2 regions of the Sphingobium sp. TomTYG74 genome follow, and region 2 is predicted to be linked to the other one. Evidence: riboswitches for the same ligand, from Rfam matches in the RefSeq annotation. Region 2 holds a riboswitch; the other holds the start of a gene.
What was found. Region 2 has a riboswitch for cobalamin ahead of ACZ5TB_RS14110 (DUF1636 domain-containing protein). Riboswitches for the same ligand answer to the same signal wherever they lie in the genome.
Positions count from the first base shown of each region.

Region 1: another riboswitch for cobalamin. It lies ahead of ACZ5TB_RS00495 (TonB-dependent receptor plug domain-containing protein); the one in region 2 lies ahead of ACZ5TB_RS14110 (DUF1636 domain-containing protein).

Region 1 is NZ_AP027341.1:94,780-101,885, forward strand. Features, by position in the region: gene ACZ5TB_RS00480 (molybdopterin-dependent oxidoreductase) at 69-2,681, shown strand; gene cobA (uroporphyrinogen-III C-methyltransferase) at 2,668-3,450, shown strand; gene mobA (molybdenum cofactor guanylyltransferase) at 3,535-4,071, opposite strand; cobalamin riboswitch at 4,099-4,359, shown strand; gene ACZ5TB_RS00495 (TonB-dependent receptor plug domain-containing protein) at 4,528-6,396, shown strand; gene ACZ5TB_RS00500 (ABC transporter substrate-binding protein) at 6,433-7,106, opposite strand, start outside.
Region 2 is NZ_AP027342.1:207,662-214,767, forward strand. Features, by position in the region: gene cobW (cobalamin biosynthesis protein CobW) at 1-742, opposite strand, end outside; gene ACZ5TB_RS14100 (HoxN/HupN/NixA family nickel/cobalt transporter) at 739-1,788, opposite strand; cobalamin riboswitch at 1,960-2,205, opposite strand; gene ACZ5TB_RS14105 (formate dehydrogenase accessory sulfurtransferase FdhD) at 2,311-3,093, shown strand; cobalamin riboswitch at 3,140-3,329, shown strand; gene ACZ5TB_RS14110 (DUF1636 domain-containing protein) at 3,490-3,897, shown strand; gene cobT (nicotinate-nucleotide--dimethylbenzimidazole phosphoribosyltransferase) at 3,894-4,910, shown strand; gene ACZ5TB_RS14120 (histidine phosphatase family protein) at 4,907-5,473, shown strand; gene ACZ5TB_RS14125 (adenosylcobinamide-GDP ribazoletransferase) at 5,470-6,180, shown strand; gene ACZ5TB_RS14130 (threonine-phosphate decarboxylase) at 6,177-7,106, shown strand, end outside.

The DNA.
Region 1 (7,106 bases), on a different replicon from region 2:
TTGTTGGCCATCCCTTGCGGCAAGCGCCTCCACCCAATTCCTGTTCCTCGGGACGAAGAGGTAAGAACATGACAGAGGCCATCCGCACCACCTGCGCCTATTGCGGCGTCGGTTGCGGCATCTCGGCCACGCCGACCGGACCCCGGTCGGTCATAATCAAGGGCGATGAGGCGCACCCGGCCAATGGCGGGCGCCTCTGCTCCAAGGGCACGCATCTGGGCGAGACGGTGGGGCTGCAAGGCCGCCTGCTGCACCCGATGATCGGCAACAAGCGCGCCAGCTGGGACAAGTCGCTGGACCTCGTTGCGAAGAAATTCCGCGAAACCATCGACCGCTATGGTCCCGACAGCGTCGCCTTCTATGTTTCGGGCCAGCTGCTGACCGAAGATTATTATGTCGCCAACAAGCTGATGAAGGGCTTCATCGGCACATCCAACATCGACACCAACAGCCGCCTCTGCATGTCGAGCGCGGTGGCGGGGCACAACCGTGCGTTCGGTGAGGATGTCGTGCCGGCCACCTACGGCGATCTGGAGGAAGCGGACCTGATCGTGCTGGTCGGTTCGAACACCGCCTGGTGCCATCCGATCGTCTATCAGCGCATTCAGGCCGCGCGCGCCGAACGCGGCACCAAGCTGGTCGTGATCGATCCCCGGCGCACAGAGACTTGCGAGGGTGCGGACCTCCATCTGCCGGTGAAGCCGGGGACGGACGTTGCGTTGATGAACGGCCTGCTCGCGTGGTGCGACGCAGAGGGGATCACCGATCCCGCCTTCCTGGGCGATCACGTCAACGCGCCTGAAGGCTTCTGGGAGCATATCCGCACCGGCCACGACCTGTGGACCACGGCGAAGACCTGCGACATCGCCCCCGCGCTGCTGGAACAGTTCTTCAAGATGTTCGCCGCCACGCCGCGTACCGTTACGCTGTTCAGCCAGGGCATCAATCAGTCGATCCGTGGCACCGATCAGGTCAACGCCATCGTCAATGTCCACCTGGCCACCGGCCGCATCGGCAAGCCGGGCGCCGCGCCTTTCTCGATCACCGGCCAGCCCAATGCCATGGGTGGTCGCGAAGTCGGCGGCCTCGCCTCGACGCTCGCCAGCCACATGGATTTTGCGCCAGAAAATGTGGAGCGCGTCGGCCGCTTCTGGGCCGCGCCGAACATGGCCACCAAGCCGGGCCTGAAAGCCGTCGATCTGTTCCGCGCGATCAACGAAGGCCGGGTCAAGGCGCTCTGGGTCATGGCGACCAACCCCGCCGTCTCGCTGCCCGACGCGGGACGCGTGCGAGAGGCATTGGAGTCCGTCCCCTTCCTCGTCGTGTCGGACATCATCGCCGACACCGACACCAGCGTCCATGCCGATGTGCGCCTGCCCGCTGCCGGTTGGGGCGAAAAGGATGGCACCGTCACCAATAGCGACCGCACCATCAGCCGCCAGCGCCCCTTCCTGGCGCTGCCCGGCGAGGCGAAGCCGGACTGGTGGATCGTCAAGGAAGTTGGCCGCCGCATGGGCTGGCGTAATGCCTTTGCCTATGATCGGCCTGCCGACATCTGGCGTGAACATGCGCGCCTGACCGCCTATCAGAATGATGGTCAGCGCCTGCTCAACCTCCGCGCCCAGGCGACGATCGGCAACGACGCCTATGAAGCGATGGAGCCCTTCCGTTGGGGTGGTGAGAAGCCCTTCGCCGACGGCCGTTTCTCAACGCCGGACGGCAAGGCGCGGCTGGTGCTGACCAAGCAGATGGAGGTGCAGGAGCCGCTCAAGCAGTGGCCGATGACGCTCAACACCGGCCGCTATCGCGACCAGTGGCACACCATGACGCGCACCGGCCTGTCGCCCAAGCTCGCCCGCCATCGCGAAGAGCCGCTGGTCGATATCCACCCCAAGGATGCCGAGGAACTGGGCATTTGCGACGGCGACCTCGCCCGGGTTCAGACCGCGCAGGGCAACAGCATCTTCCGCGTGGCTTTCAGCGAAGGCCAGCGTGTGGGCGAAATCTTCACGCCGATCCACTGGACCGATCAGGTCTCGACCGGCGGCCGCACCGGCCTGCTGCCCCGCCCGCTGGTCGATCCCCATTCGGGCCAGCCCGGTTTCAAATCGACGCCCGCCAGCATCGAGAAGGTCGCCACCGAGTGGAAGGGCTTCCTCATCCTGCGCGGCGAGCAGCCCGCCAAAATCCCCTGCCTCTGGGCGACGAAGGTTACCGTTCCGGGCGGCGCGCTCTACGAAGTCGCGGGCAATGGCGATCCCACGCGCCTTGAAGCCTGCCTGCCCAAGGGCGATCGTGTCGAAGCCGTCGACATGACGCGCGGCACCCGCCGCATCGCCATCATCCGCGAAGGCAAGCTGGCGGCCGTCCTCTTCGTCACCCGCACCGGCCTGCTCCCTTCGCGCGACTGGCTCATCGGCCAGCTCGAAGCCGAAGAGGTGGGCGCCTCCGTCCTCGCCGCGCGCGGTCCCGGCAACCAGCCCGACAAGGGGCCGACCATCTGCGTCTGCTTCGACATCGGCCTCAACCAGATCGTCGCCGCCATCCGCGATCAGAGCCTGGTCGACGTGCCCGCCATCGGCAAGGCGATCGGCGCGGGCACCAATTGTGGGTCCTGCCGTCCCGCACTCGCCAACATCCTCGCCCAACTTCCGCAGGAGACGCTTCATGCAGCCGAATGAGATGATCGCCCCCGGTGAAGTCTGGCTGGTCGGCGCAGGGCCGGGCGACCCGGACCTCCTCACCCGCAAGGCCGAAAAGCTGATCGCCGCTGCCGAGATCGTCTTCTACGACGCCCTCGTCGGCCCCGGCGTCCTCGACCTCATCCCCGAGGGCGTCGAGCGGGTCAGCGTCGGCAAACGCTCCGGCCGCCACAGCAAGGCGCAGGAAAGCATCAACGACCTCCTCCTCGCCGCCGCCAAGGCGGGCAAGCGCGTCGTGCGCCTGAAGGGCGGCGACCCCTCGGTCTTTGGCCGCTCGTCCGAAGAGATGGAGCATCTCGCCGCAGACGGCATCCGCTTCCGCATCTGCCCCGGCATCACCACCGCCAGCGCGGCGGCGGCAAGCGGCAGCGCCTCGCTCACCCTGCGCGGCAAGGCGCGGGGCCTGACGCTGGTGACCGCGCATCTGAAAGCCGGTGAACCGCTCAAGCTTGACTGGGAAGCGCTCGCCCGTCCCGGCGGCACGCTCGGCATCTATATGGGCCGCGCCGCCGCTGGAGAGATCAGCCGCCAGCTGATCGCCGCCGGACGCGATCCCGAAACGCCGGTGATGGTGGCGGTCAATGTCTCGCTCCCCACCGAACGCCTGATCCGGGGGAAGCTGTCCGCGCTTGCCTTCCTTGTCGCCACCATCAGCGATGAAGACCCGACCCTTCTTCTGATCGGCGAAGCGGTGGCGGGCACATCCATGCCAGTAGGGGTTGCAGCCAGCGTCGCTCTTCAGCTTTGAAGACCGGCTCTTTGCAACTTTTGCCCTGAGCTTGTCGAACGCCCCGGAACTTAGTTGGAAGGAAGGGAGGGGGCTTCGGCAAGCTCAGCTTGGCTCGCGCCAGTGCGCCAGATCCTCCGGCCGGTTGATATTGGGCAGCACCAGTTCCGGCCGCTCCACCACTCGCGCGCCGATCCGATCCAGCCAGCCATAGATCGACCGATTATTCTCCTCCGCCAGATGCGCGTCCAGTTCGTCCGCGAGCGACGCAGGCCAGAAGCCCGCAAGTTGCTGACCCTTCAGCACCGCCGCACTGTCACCCACCAGCGCCTCCACCAGCGCCGCCGGATAGACGGGCATGTCGCACCCCGTCGTCAGCACCGCATCGTAACCCTGACCGCGCGCATGATGCAGCGCCGCGTTCAGCCCACCCAGCGGCCCCATATCCGCCGCTGGCCGATCCGCCAGCCCCGTCAGCCCATCGACGCTCCGCCCACAGACCACCACGGCCTCCACGTGCGGCGCGATTGCCGCCACCGCATGCGCCATCAGCGTGCGCCCGTCCGGCATCAGCGCCAAAGCCTTGTCGCTCCCGAACCGGCTGGATCGCCCACCCGCCAGCACCGCGCCCAGCAATCGCATCGATCCACTCCTTGGCAATAGCCTCACTTTCCCCTATGGCGCGCCGCGTGAGCGGGCAACCGCTGACATGAAGATCGCGCCGGAAAGGGAATGCGGTGCGGACGGGATCACCGTCCAACTCCGCGGCTGTCCCTGCAACTGTAAGCGGCGAGCGCGATGCACAGGGAAACCTGCAAGCCTTCAAAGGGGAAGGCGAGGGGGACCAGCCACTGGACCAAAAGTCCGGGAAGGCGTGCATCACCGCGACGACCCGCGAGCCAGGAAACCTGCCGGCGCATGGTCGCTCTTGCCTTGGGTCCAGGGATCGGTCCGGGCACGGTTTTCCGTCTGAGCGACGAAGCGGCGCAGGGCCGCATCGGTGCGCGTGACGGGGCTGGCGTCTCTTCTTCCCGCGCAGCGGCCGCGCAAGCGGCAGGCCCTGGGCTCATGTCGCATGGCGCTCAGGGAAGACAGAACATGATCAGGACCGGAATTTCACTGCTGGCGCTCCTCGCCGCCACCCCCGCGCTCGCCGCAGACGCGGACGAGATCGTCGTCACCGCCCTCGGCATCGAACAGCCCACCGACGAGGTCGGTCAGGCGGTGACCGTGATCGACGAAAAGACGATCGAAACGCGCCAGAATGTCAGCGTCGCGGACCTGCTGATCACGACCCCCGGCATTCGCCTCAACCGCGCCGATGCCGTTGGCGGTGTCACCGGCATTTCGATCCGGGGCGCGGAAACGACGCAGACGCTGGTGCTGCTCGACGGCGTCAAGATCAATGACCCGAGCGTCATCGGCGATGCCTATGACTTCGGCAATCTGCTGACCGGCAACATCCGCCGCATCGAAATCCTGCGCGGCTCCAACTCTGTCGTCTATGGCAGCCAGGCGATCGGCGGCGTGGTCAACATCATGTCAGCGGAGCCCGGCGAAGGCTTTGGCGGCAGCGCCTCTGTTGATTATGGCTATGCCGACACGTTGAATGCGAAGGCTGACATATCGGGCAGCACAGGCATCGCCTCTGGCAGCGCGGGCGTCGCCTATTTTCGCACTGATGGCATCTCCGCTGCCCAGGGCGGCACGGAGAAGGACGGCTATGAAAATATCGCGACCCACGCGAAGCTGAAACTCGCCTTCACCGACAATCTCAGCCTCGACCTGCGCGGCTATTATATCCATGCGAACCTCGACACCGACATCTTCTTCGGCGCGCCGGCCGACACGACGGACAGTAGCAAGCTTGACCAATATATCGGCTATGCGGGGCTCAACCTCGCGTCATTCGACGGCAAGCTGACGCAGCGTGCGGCGGTAACTTGGTTCCGCAACGACCGCGACTATTTCTTCGCGCCCAGTTCCGCCCCGGATTACGGCTATTCGGGCAAAAATCTGCGCTTCGAATATGAAGGCGTCTATCAGCCCATGGATCAGGCCAAGCTGGTCTTCGGCTATGAGCATGAACGCCCGGACTATGATTCTTTTTATTATGATTTCTTCACAGGCGACAAGGTCGTCAGCACGGCCAAGGTCAACATCGATAGCGTCTATGCGCTGGCGGTCGTAAAGCCGTTCACCGGCATCTCCCTGACCGGCGGCGTACGCCACGACGATCACAGCCAGTTCGGCGGCGCGACCACGCTGGGTGCCAACGCCAACTACACGCCCAATGAAGGCCGCACCAACATCCGCGCCAGCTATGGCGAAGGCTTCCGTGCGCCCTCGCTCTATCAGATCTACGACGGCACCTATGGCAATCTCGACCTGAAGCCCGAACGGTCGAAAAGTTATGACGTCGGCTTCGACCAGAGCCTCGACGGCGGTCGCGCGATGATCTCCGTCACCGCGTTCCGCCGTGATACCCGTGACCAGATCTATTTCGACGGCTTTGCGCTGCCTTTCGGTCGCTACATCAACCTTACCAGCACCCGGGCGAAGGGCTTGGAAGCAGCCGTCACGCTGAAGCCCGTCGATGCGCTTACCGTCACCGCCGCTTACAGCTATATCGATGCCATCGACCGTTCCGAGGGTGGCATTAATGAAGGCAAGCGCCTCCCCCGCCGCGCCAAGGATGCGGTCAGCGTCTCGGCCGACTATGATTGGTCCTTCGGCCTATCGACCGGCGCAACGGTGACCATGGTCGGCGATAGCTTCAACGATGCCGCCAACACCCAGCGGATCGATGGCTATGCGCGGCTGGATCTGCGCGCTTCACTGCCGATCAACGAGCATCTGGAGATTTACGGCCGCATCGACAATGTTACGGATGAAGAATATGCGACCGTCTATGGCTACAGCACCTACGGCCGGTCGGCCTATGGCGGCGTGCGTGTCCGCTTCTGACGGTAGAAGGTGAAGGGGGTGGGCGACTGCCCCTTATCAGCGGGGCGTGGCCTTTGGTCGCGCCCTGCCTTTGCTTGCGGCGTCCGCCTGCGCCACGATGCTGCGTGCGGCCTGCACATAGGCGGGGCCGCCGCACACGGTCCAGGCCTGCGGCACGCGGATGCGCGGGATGGATCGCAGCACGGGGTGATGCAGCATTTCCGTCCCCTGATCGACGACCCTCTCGCTGCCCTCTTCCACGATCAGATAGTCGGGTTTGGCCGCGATCATCTCCTCCAGCGGCACCTGCGCCAGCGCTGGCTTGCCAAGCTTCGCCGCCAGATTGGTGAGGCCCGCGCGCCGGATCAACTCATCGACCAGCGTGCCGGTGCCGGTCATATAGCCGCGCCGTTGATAATAGGCGGCGACGCCGCCGCGCCGGGACCGGGGCCGGGCGGCAAGGTCGCGCTCCATGCCCGCGATCATCGCTTCGCCCCGCGCGGGGTGGCCCACTACAGCCGCCACTTGCCGGATCTGGTCGCGGATGGCGGCAAAACTGTCCGCGCTTGCCAGCCCCAGCTTGCGCCATCGGCCATCCGGCGCGCCGACCACGCCGCCCGCGCCATCGGGAAAGCCGATCACCAAATCAGGCCGCAGCGCCAGCACCTCTTCGGCCGGACGTTTCAGCACCGGGAAGCGCTGCGCCTTGGCGATCGCCGCCGACAGTTCGG
Region 2 (7,106 bases):
CATGATCATGATCGTCCTCATCGTCATGATGGGACCGGCGCCCGTCAATCTGCTCCTCCACACCCGCGCCCAGGCCCAGCAGGATGGCAGGGTCGATCTCCCCGCGCGCCGTGCGGACGATGCGCACGCCCGGCCGCACCTCGCCGCCCAGCTGCTGCTCCAGTTCCACCAGCCCGTCCGGCGCAACCAGATCGGTCTTGTTCAGCAGCACCAGGTCGGCACAGGCCAGCTGATCCTCAAACAATTCCTCGATCGGGCTGTCATGGTCGAGCGTCGGGTCAGCCGCCCGCGCCGCAGCCAATGCCGCCTCGTCATGCGCAAAGCGCCCCGCCGCCAGAGCGTCCGCATCGACCAGGGCAATGACGCCATCCACCGTCGCCCGCGTCCGGATGTCAGGCCATTGGAACGCCTTCACCAACGGCTTGGGCAGGGCAAGCCCCGACGTCTCGATGATGATATGATCGGGCGGCACATCCCGGTCCAGCAGCCGCTGCATCGTCGGCAGGAAATCGTCCGCAACAGTGCAGCAGATGCAGCCATTGGCCAGCTCGATAATGTCGTCATCCGGGCAAGCCTCATCGCCGCACCCCTTCACCAGCGACCCATCGACGCCCACATCGCCAAACTCGTTGATAATCAGCGCCAGCCGCCGGCCGCCCGCATTTTCGATCAAATGGCGGATCAGCGTCGTCTTCCCGGCACCCAGAAATCCGGTAATGACGGTAGCAGGAACCTTGCTCATAAAGTCTGTCCTTGATTGGAGAGGAGCACTTCGATCTCGTCGAAGCGCTTCCAGCGGTAGATGAACCAGCTCACCAGCCAGCAGGCGGCGAACAGGCCGATGATGAAGAAACCGAGACTGTTGAAATGCTCGCCCAGATTGGCGGCCACCGACCAGACGCCGCCCGTCAGGCCCAGCTTGTCGCCCAGCAGCGCCGCCGCCTCGATCCCGCCGATGACGATGGCGACCAGCGCCGACACCGATGTGATGGTGATATTATAGTAGAGCTTGCGGATCGGCTTCACGAACGCCCATTGATAGGCGCCCATCATCAGCGCCCCGTCCGCCGTGTCGATCAACACCATGCCTGCGGCGAACAGCAGCGGAAAGATGAGCACGGTCGCGATCGAAAGCCCACTCGCCGCCTGACCCGCCGACAGGCCGAGGATCGCGACTTCAGTCGCCGTGTCGAACCCAAGACCGAACAGGAACCCGAGCGGCGCCATGTGCCAGCTGCGCGTCACGAGCCGGAACAGCGGCCGGAACAGGCGGGCAAGAAAACCCCGATTGCCGAGCAAAATGTCCATGTCCTCATCGGCATAGGCGCCGCCACTGCGAACATGGTTAAACGTCTTCAGAACCGACCGCAGGATCATCAGGTTCATCGCGGCAATGGCGAACAGGAATGTGGCGGAGATGATCGTCGCGATCGTCCCGCCGATCTCGCCCGCCGCCTCCACGCTGCTTAGCGCGCTAGCGGCGAAAGCGATTCCGACGGCGGCGATCAGCACGATCCCGCTATGTCCGATCGCGAACCACAGCCCCACGGTCAGCGGCCGCTGTCCATCCTGCATCAGCTTGCGGGTCACATTGTCGATCGCGGCGATATGGTCCGCGTCCACCGCATGGCGCAGCCCCAGGCTCCACGCCAGCAGGGCGGTGCCCAGCATCATCGTGTCGCCCGCAAAGATCAGCAAGGCGCACAGCCACAGCCCGATATTGATCGCGATCAGCCCCGCGAACATGAAAGCGGCGCGTCGTCGCAGCGCCGGAAATTGCATGGCCATAAAAACATGGCTCCCGTCAGCGTCAGCGAGACTGGACGGGACCTCCGCTAAGCGGCCGACATTCCGCGCCGGACGGACGCATCATAGCGCCCGGCACGCATGCCGGTGCGGACCCGCCGCACGCGTCGCTCAGACGGAATACCGTGCCCCGGCCATCCCCTGGGCCAAAGCAAGAGCGACCAGACGCCGACAGGTCTCCTGGCTTGCGGGTCATCGCTCGACACATGGCCTTCCCAGGCCTCGCATGATTTAGCGTCCGGCCCAGTGGCTGACCCTCCGACAAGTGACGGAAGGTCGCTATGCGTCTCGCTCACCGCTTACAGTTGCAGGGACAGCCGCGGATTTGGGCGCCTTGTCAGCAACCCGCACCGCATTCCCTTTAAAGCCCTTTCGGGCACCGGCGCGATCGTGGCCGTGCATAGATGGCTTGGCCGCCAAAGGAAAGCGGCAGTTGCATGGCCGCGTCCGATTGCCTGCCATGCCATATTGCCGCGTGCACCTTGCCCGCCTAGACCGGCGTCTATGTCTTCGCCCTTCTCCTTCACCCGCATCACCCCCGACGGCGAGGCATCGCCGGTGACGCGCGAGTTGGCGGAGGAAGCGCCTGTCGCGATCGAGTTCAACGGCGTTGGCTATGCCGTGTTGATGGCGACGCCGACCGATGTTGCGGAACTGGTGCAGGGGTTTGCGTTGGCCGAGCGGCTGGTCATCCCATCCGACGCGCCGCTTGACGTCGATGTCCATGCTACGGAGCAGGGCTTGGTCGCACGGGCTACGCTGCCGGAAGACCGGGTCGAGGGGCTGCTAGGCCGGGTCCGTCATCGCGTCTCCGATTCCTCCTGTGGTCTGTGCGGCGTTGAAAATCTGGAACAGGCGCTGCGTCCCTTGCCTGCCGTGACTGCCCGATCGGACGCGAGCCGGGAAGCGATCTTCGGTGCCCTGCACGATCTTGCCGCGCATCAGCCGCTTAATCGGCAAACTGGCGCGGTCCATGTGGCGGCGTTGGCCGGGACGGATGGTGCCATCCGCCTCGCCTATGAAGATGTGGGCCGCCACAATGCCTTCGACAAGCTGATCGGGGCCATGCGGCGGGGGCAATTGTCGTGGGATGGCGGCTTCGCGCTGTTGTCCTCCCGCTGTTCCTTTGAGCTGGTGGAAAAGGCGGCGCTCGCCAATTGCCCCCTGCTCGTCACCATCTCCGCTCCCACGCGTTTGGCAGCCGAGCGCGGGGCCAGCGCCGGATTGCCGATCGTCGTGCTTGCCCGGCCCGATGCCGTGCTGGCGGCGGGTGACCTGCCCGACTGACGTAAACCGCTTCATCTACCGCTTGCGGGCTTGGCCCCGTCTCTTTATCAGCAGCCCCGCGACAGGTTCCCCTCGGGGATCAAAAGGGAAGTCGGGTGTAATGCCCGCGCTGCCCCTGCAACTGTAAGCGGTGAGTGGACCGGCCACGCAGCCATTGGGGGAGCTTTTCCCCCGAGAAGGCGGCCGGTGCGCAGCGACCCGTGAGCCAGGAGACCTGCCTGCCGCAGTCGTTCTTCGACCGGACAGGGTGTGCCGGACGAACGGGGTTCCCCTCGCGGACGACAGCCACCGCCTTGCTCGCCTTCGGGCGGGGCAGGGCCGTTTGCGGTTCGATTTTGCGGGGAGGACCATGATGACGGTCTTTCATGTTCACATGGTTATGGAAGTGCGCCGCTGATGCTGTGCGCGGTCGAAAACGGGGCGTCGGTGGTGGTCTGCTCGACCTGCCGCCTGTCCGCCGAACAGCGGGAAGATGGGGCAGGGCGACGCGGCGGCGCGTTGCTGGTTGCGGCCATGCGCGACCTTCAGGCGGCCGAGCCTGCTTATGATGCGGTTGCCGTGCAGGACATGCCCTGCCTCTTCGCCTGCCAGCGTCATTGCACCGTCCATGTGCGTGGTCCCGGCAAAGTCGGCTATGTGCTGGGCGACTTCACCCCGGACGCGGACGCCGCCCGCGCCATCCTCGACTATGCCTTGCTCCACGCCGCCAGCGAAGAAGGCGTCGTGCGTTACGCCGAATGGCCGCAGGGGGTGAAGGGCCATTTCATCGTCCGCACCCCGCCAGAAGGCTTCGTTTGCACATGATCCGCTTTCAGGATCGCACCGAGTTCCACAACGCGCTGGCCACGCTTCCAGAACCGGACGCAGCGGCGATCGAAGCCGCAGCGACGCGGCAAGCCTCTTTGACAAAGCCCGCCGGATCGCTCGGCCGTCTGGAGGATATCGCCCTCTTCATGGCAGGGTGGCAGGGTAGCGAACGTCCACGCGCCGACCGCATCCGCGCCGCCATCTTCGCGGGCAATCATGGCGTCGCCGCGCGTGGTGTCAGCGCCTTCCTGCCTTCTGTCACCGCGCAGATGGTCGCAAACTTCCAGGCAGGCGGCGCGGCGATCAACGCGCTTGCGGGCGCCTGCGGAGCCGAGTTGGCCATCGTCCCGCTCGCGCTCGACAAACCCACCGCCGACATATGTGAAGCCTCGGCCATGACGGAGGCCGAATGCCTCGACGCCCTGAACGCAGGCGCCGCCGCCGTCGTGCAAGATTGCGACCTGTTCTTCGCAGGTGAAATGGGCATCGCCAATACCACGCCCGCCGCCGCACTGTGCCTTCAATCCTTCGGCGGCGAGGCCCAGGATTGGACGGGGTGGGGCACCGGCATCGATGCAGCAGCCCTCACCCGCAAGACCCAAGCCGTCCAGATCGCGCATGCCCTGCATGCGCCCCATTGCGCCGACGCTTTCGAAACGCTCCGTCGCCTTGGCGGGCGAGAGATCGCGGCGATGGCAGGGGCCATCCTCGCCGCGCGCATGATGCGCGTGCCGGTGCTGCTCGACGGCTTTATCTGCGGCGCGGCCGTCGCCCCTCTGGCCCGCGACAATCCGGCTATTACGGCCCACTGCCTCGCAGCCCACTGCTCCGCCGAAGCAGGCCATGCCCGGCTGCTAGAAAAGCTCGGCCTGCACCCCTTGCTTCACCTCGACATGCGCCTCGGCGAAGGCAGCGGCGCGGCGGTCGCGGCGCAACTCATCCGCTCGGCCCTCGCCGCGCATGACCAGATGGCAACCTTTGCCGAAGCCTCCGTGGCTAACGCGCTATGAGCCCGCTCACGCTCCACCTGATGCGCCACGCAGCGCCACAAACGCCTGGCCTCCTGCTCGGTCATATGGACATGCCGCCCGACCGGGCTGCCATGCAGCTTTGCATCGAACGATCCCGCGCGCTGGCATTCGACCGCCTGATCAGCTCCGACCTGACACGAGCTCGCACCCCGGCCAACTTAATCGCCGCCGCCCGGCAGGTGCCGTACGACATCGACGCGCGCTGGCGCGAACTGCACTTCGGCGCGTGGGAGGGCACTGATCCCGCAACTCTCCCCGCCGAGGAAATTAGTCGCTTCTGGTCATCCCCGGACGACCATCCTCCGCCGGGAGGGGAAAGCTGGTCCAGCCTTTGTCTGCGCGTAAAGGCGGCGCTTTGCGAAATCGACCGGCCCTCACTGGTCCTGACCCATGCCGGTGCGATCCGTGGCGCGCTGACGATGCTGTGTGGCTTCACCTACCAGCAAGCCTGGGCAATCGACCTTCCCTATGGCGCCTTGCTCAGCCTGCGCGTCTGGCCGGGAGACAATCCCGGCGCGCAGATTACCGGGCTCGTAACATGACTCGCCTCATCCTCGCCCTGCAACTCATGACCCGCCTGCCGCTTCCGCATGTGCGCGCGGAGGAAAAGGACTTCGCCGCCGCGATCAGATGGTTTCCCGCGACCGGCCTCATCGTCGGCCTCGCCGTCGCTGCGGCCATGACGATCGGCCTCAGCGTCGATCCCTGGATGGCGGCATTGCTCGGCCTCATCGCCTGGGTCGCCATCACCGGAGCGCTGCATCTCGACGGTCTTGGCGACATCGCTGACGGGGCAGGGGCGGCCCATGGCGACCGGGCAAAGCTGTCCGCTGTCCTCGCCGATCCGCATATTGGGAGCTTCGGCGTCGTCACCATCGTCCTGCAACTGCTGGCGAAGCTGGTCCTGCTGCGCTTATGGGCGGACCATCTCACGCCCCTGACGATCATCGCCGTGCCCTTCGTCGCGCGGATCGGTCCGCTGGCATGGACCCTCTGGCTCCCGCCGCTCCATGAGGGTCTGGCCAGCCGCTTCCGCGAAAGCATCAGCCCGGTGCATTTGCTAGGCTGGACGATGCTGGCGGTAGCTCTCTGCCTGATCATTCCCGCCCTCCTGTCCGCCGCTATCCTCGTTCCCCTCTGGGCATGGTGGCTGCGCAGCCGGATCGGCGGTATTTCGGGCGATGGCCATGGTGCCGGGATCGAACTCATCGAAAGCGGCCTGCTAGCCGCACTGGTGCTGGCACGATGAGGGACATCTTCCACTGGCATGGCGGTCGTCTGGCAGCGGCGCGTAAGCATTATGCAGCCGTTGATCGGCCCTGGATCGATCTTTCCACCGGCATAAACCCGCTCGCCTGGCCCGGCACCGCCACGATCACCCCGGACTGGCAATCCCTCCCCGATCCCGCAGCACTTGCCGATCTTGAACAGGCCGCCGCCACATATTTCAGCGTGTCTCCCGATCACATCTGCGCGCTGCCGGGCAGCGAAACCGGCCTACGCCTGCTTGGTCTTCTGATCGAAGCGCCGGGCTATCACCTGCTGCCGTCCTACCGCACTCATGCGCAGGCTTTCCCGAACTCGCGCCCGTTGCCGCAACCCGAAGACGCGCCACCGGGCACCGCACTCCTGCTCGCCAATCCCAACAATCCCGATGGCCGTCTCTATACGCAGGCGCAGATGCAGGAGATTCTGGCCCAACAGGAAAGGGAAGGCGGCTGGCTGATCGTTGATGAAGCCTTCGCCGACTGCATGCCCGGTGCCAGCATGGTGGCCGAAGTCGCGGATCACCACCGCCTGCTCATCCTCCGTTCCTTCGGCAAATTTTTCGGCCTTGCGGGTGTGCGATTGGGCTTCCTCCTCGGCCCGTCCCCCATCATTGGCGCCTGTCGCAGGTTGCTGGGAGACTGGCCGCTGTCCGCAGCCGCGATCGACTTCGGCCGCGCCGCCTATCGCGACCAGCGCTGGATTCATGAGACGATCGCGACCCTGACGACCCGCGCCGCCAGCCTAAACGCACTACTCATCCGCCACGGCTTCATCCCGCGCGGCGATTGCCCGCTATTCCGCCTGATCGAAACGCGGAACGCCGCCGCCCTGTTCGACCGCCTCGCGTGCCGCGCCATCCTCACTCGCCCGTTCGAAGATCAGCCCCATTGGCTTCGCTTCGGCCTC